One region of the Aquamicrobium sp. NLF2-7 genome, then DNA from elsewhere that is predicted to be linked to it. Evidence: predicted binding sites of a transcription regulator. Region 1 holds the regulator's gene; the other holds the start of a gene.
The links. Region 1 encodes LexA, which represses DNA repair genes until DNA is damaged. Its sites were predicted from a motif close to TGTTCNNNNTGTGTTCNG; they were not measured.
Positions count from the first base shown of each region.

Region 2: the regulator LexA is predicted to act here: its motif matches at 1,275-1,292, upstream of MIC97_RS09540 (helicase-related protein).

Region 1 covers NZ_JAKSED010000001.1:636,356-638,559, forward strand. The annotation lists gene glp (gephyrin-like molybdotransferase Glp) at 1-524, shown strand, start outside; gene lexA (transcriptional repressor LexA) at 636-1,355, shown strand; gene MIC97_RS03185 (ComEC/Rec2 family competence protein) at 1,692-2,204, opposite strand, start outside.
Region 2 covers NZ_JAKSED010000001.1:1,920,073-1,922,276, reverse strand. The annotation lists gene MIC97_RS09540 (helicase-related protein) at 1-1,105, opposite strand, end outside; gene MIC97_RS09535 (beta-ketoacyl-ACP reductase) at 1,740-2,204, opposite strand, start outside.

The DNA.
Region 1 (2,204 bases):
ATGCAATCTCGGCGCTCGTGAAACAGGCTGTTGCGGCCGGTGCGAACGTCATCGTCACATCTGGCGGAGCCTCCGTCGGCGATCACGATCTCGTTCACAAGGTTCTGACGCGCGAGGGCATGACGCTCGACTTCTGGCGGATCGCCATGCGGCCCGGCAAGCCGCTGATGTTCGGCAGAATGGACAACATCAGATGTCTGGGCCTGCCCGGAAATCCCGTGGCGAGCCTCGTCTGCTCGCAGCTTTTCCTGAAACCTCTGCTCGCACGCCTTGGCGGCCGGCCTTTCCGTCAGGACATCAGGACAGCGATGCTCGGGGCACCGGTTTCAGCCAACGACCATCGGCAGGACTTTGTCCGTGCAGCCATTGAGGAACGCGACGGCCAGCTGATTGCCACGCCCTTCGGTGTGCAGGATTCATCCATGCTGCGCACCATGGCCGCATCAGGGGGACTGGTCATACGCGCCCCATTCCAGCCGGCATCGGAAATCGGCGATCCCTGCCAGTTGATGATGATCGGCTGAAGCTGTCCCCGGTCGTTCTGATTTTAAGCGGTTGCGGAACACAACTGGAACATATAGTGTTTGTTCCGGGTTTGTTTTCCGATTCTGGATTCGCCGCTGCCGGGGGAACCTATGCTGACGCGCAAGCAACATGAATTGCTTCTCTTTATCCATGAGCGGTTGAAGGAGAGTGGCATTCCGCCCTCTTTCGACGAAATGAAGGAAGCGCTGGACCTTGCCTCGAAGTCGGGCATCCATCGCCTGATCACCGCACTGGAAGAACGTGGGTTTATCCGTCGCCTGCCCAATCGTGCGCGTGCGCTGGAAGTGCTGCGCCTGCCAGATTCCATTGCCCCCGGTCTGAACAGTGCGCGAAAATTTTCACCCAGCGTCATTCAGGGAAGCCTCGGGCAGCCGGCAAAGGATGTTCGCAAGCCGCAGGTCGCCAGCAACGAGGATGACAGCGCCTCGGCGGTTTCCATCCCCGTGATGGGGCGGATCGCTGCGGGTGTTCCGATCGATGCGATCCAGCACAAGACACATTCCATTTCGGTGCCGCCGGAAATGCTGTCGGGCGGCGAGCATTATGCCCTCGAAGTTCGGGGCGACTCCATGATCGAAGCCGGCATTTTCGATGGCGATACCGTCATCATCCGCAACGGCGATACAGCCACCCCGGGCGATATAGTCGTGGCACTCGTCGACGAGGAAGAAGCAACCCTGAAGCGGTTCCGTCGCAAAGGCGCCTCCATCGCGCTTGAAGCCGCCAATCCGGCTTACGAAACCCGGATTTTCGGACCCGACCGCGTCAAGGTACAAGGCAGGCTGGTCGGATTGATCCGCCGTTACTGATCCGGAAATGAAACGGAGCGAACCGGATTTTTTGCCTTCCATCCGTTCTGAGGGACATTGTTTATCAGCATCTTAAAACAACATCCTGAGGAAATGATCGAAATATTGAGGTCGCTGTTTGAGCGCTCTCAAAACGTTGATCGAAGATAGCTGAAGGGCACTTTACGGCCTGTACGATCGGTGAGCAGATTTTGGCTGCGTAGGCGAGCGGCCTATCGAACTATCTGTCACGATGGTCGATTTTCCTGCGTAACTGGATCTGCATTTGATCAACCCGCAGAAGCAGACCTGCCTTACGATGCGGAAACCGTTCCGGATACGCCCTGTCTTTATCGCTTATTCGATCTTGTCCGGGGCGGAGAGAACAGGCGTTTCCGCAGGTACTGCGGCGACTTTTCTCTCATAAGGCGGCAAGCCACGTGCTTCCCGCGAATATCGGCGCTGGGTGTGCCATGGCCGATAATCCCCTTCGATGGCGAAGCGCACCTGCGGCTCTCCGATGATTGGTGATGAATTTCCGGCTGGAACACCAGAAGCAGTGTCGATCTTTTCCAGATGGACTTCGGCACTTCCTTTTTTCGCCAGCTCCCGACGGGTCACCACAATTGCCTGAGATTTTCGGCACGGGTTACGCATCATCGCGTCCTCGATCACGATGACTGTTGCATGGGCACATGCTTTGGCGGCAATACCCGCATCCTGAACCTGCACGACAAGCAGACCGGAGGGACTGCGCAACGCGCATGTTTTCCCTGAGCATACAAACCCTGCGGCTTTGCTTTCCTGCCTCGCAGGAGCGATAAAATCATGCAGGAAAATACCATCGTCCGGCTGCTTTGCGCGGGTTGG
Region 2 (2,204 bases), 1.3 Mb from region 1:
CCCGCTCCGGGCGTGAGGCGAGGGCGCGGATGTCGCCGTCGCGCGCGAGATATTCCAGCGCCTGCGCATCGACGGCCGGCAGCGCGCGCGTCAGTCCTTCGACCGGCGCATTGGTTTCGATCGACCGGCGCAGCGCATCGAGGCTGGCGAAGTCGAAGGCGGCGGTGCGCCATTGCAGCACCTTAACCGGCTCGAAATCGTGGCTCTCGATCTTTCTGACCAGATCGTCGTCGAAAGGATCGACGCGGCCGGTGACGCCGAAGGTGCCGTCGCGCATGTGGCGGCCGGCGCGGCCGGCGATCTGGCCAAGCTCGGCGGCGGTGAGCTGGCGGAACTGGTAGCCGTCGAATTTGCGGTTCTGGGCGAAGGCGACATGGTCGACATCGAGGTTGAGCCCCATGCCAATGGCGTCGGTGGCGACCAGATAATCGACATCGCCGTTCTGGTAGAGCGCCACCTGCGCGTTGCGGGTGCGCGGGGACAGAGCGCCTAGCACCACGGCCGCGCCGCCCTGCTGGCGGCGGATCAGCTCGGCGATGGCGTAGACCTCATCGGCCGAGAAGGCGACGATCGCCGTGCGCCGGGGCAGGCGGGTGAGCTTTTTGGATCCGGCATAGGCCAGATGCGACAGGCGCGGGCGCGTCACCACCGAAATGCCCCGCAACAGCTTCTGGAGAATGCCCTGCATGGTGGCAGCACCCAGAAGCAGCGTTTCCTGCCGTCCACGCAGATTGAGAATGCGGTCGGTAAAGATGTGGCCGCGCTCCAGATCGCCGGCAAGCTGGACCTCATCGATGGCGACGAAAGCCGCATCGGTCTCGCGCGGCATGGCTTCCACCGTGCAGACCGAGTAGCGGGCGCCTGCGGGCTGGATCTTCTCCTCGCCGGTGATCAGCGCCACTTTCACCGCTCCCACCTTCTCGCACAGCCGCGCATAGACCTCGCGGGCGAGCAGGCGCAGCGGCAGGCCGATGACGCCGCTTTCGTGCGCCACCATGCGCTCGATGGCCAGATGGGTCTTGCCGGTGTTGGTGGGACCAAGCACGGCGGTCACGTCGCGGCCGGACAGGATAAGCGGCTGTTGGGGCTTGGGTTGGATGTTCATCGGCGGGGAAAGTCTCTCCGGCCACAGTGCAGCAAGGGACGCCCGAAAGCGCTGGATCGCCTCCGACCCGTCTGACACATAGGCATTTATGCACGGGGGTGAAAGGCGGAAGTTTCAGCGCATCCCTCAGTCGTCGCATCAGAGGCGGCTGGCGGCCCGCGTTAACGGGTGGAACGAGTCTGGAACGAATCGGCGACGAATCGCTGACTCTTGCCGATTCATGGTTCGTTCACGGCTACATATAGGCCGTGAGGTGCGGTCCGGAGCTATATGCTGAATCGCCTTCGGAACAAGACAGCGGCTGCTCTTTACTGTCGTTAAGGTTTGCCGGCCGCTTGCATCGCGGTAACGGGCGAGGGAAGGCAATTCATTGAAAAATAAGGAAATTATTAACTTCCATTAAGAAATTCCAACCGCTCACATGGCCATTTTCTTAACGATTCGATCAAAGGAGGAACGAAACGGCGACGAATCGCCGACCTGTGAATTTTCCCGTTTCGTTCACCGCTACATGTTGTGTCCCGCACAGCTTATCCACAGGCCTTCCACAGCAGGGTCGCAGCCGGATGCGGAAACGGCGCGGCCATGAAGGCCGCGCCGTTAACTGTTTCGTGCCGTATCGGGACAGGCAATCTCAGGCGAGGTACTGCCCGCCATTGGCCGTCAGCGTCGAGCCGGTGATGAAACCGGCGTCGTCGGAAGCGAGGAAGAGCACGCAGCGCGCGATCTCCTCGGCTTCGCCCAGCCGTCCGACCGGGATCTGGGCAATGATGGACTCGCGCACCTTCTCCGGTACGGCCATCACCATGTCGGTGGCGATGTAGCCGGGGCAGATGGCGTTGACCGTGATGCCGGCGCGGGCGCCTTCCTGCGCAAGTGCCTTGGTGAAGCCGATATCGCCCGCCTTGGCCGCCGAATAGTTGGCCTGCCCCATCTGGCCCTTCTGCCCGTTGATCGAGGAGATGGTGATGATGCGGCCGAACTTGCGGTCACGCATTCCCGTCCACAGCGGATGCGTCATGTTGAAGACGCCGCTGAGATTGGTGCCGATCACCTCGTTCCACTGCTCGCGCGTCATCTTGTGGAACATGGCATCGCG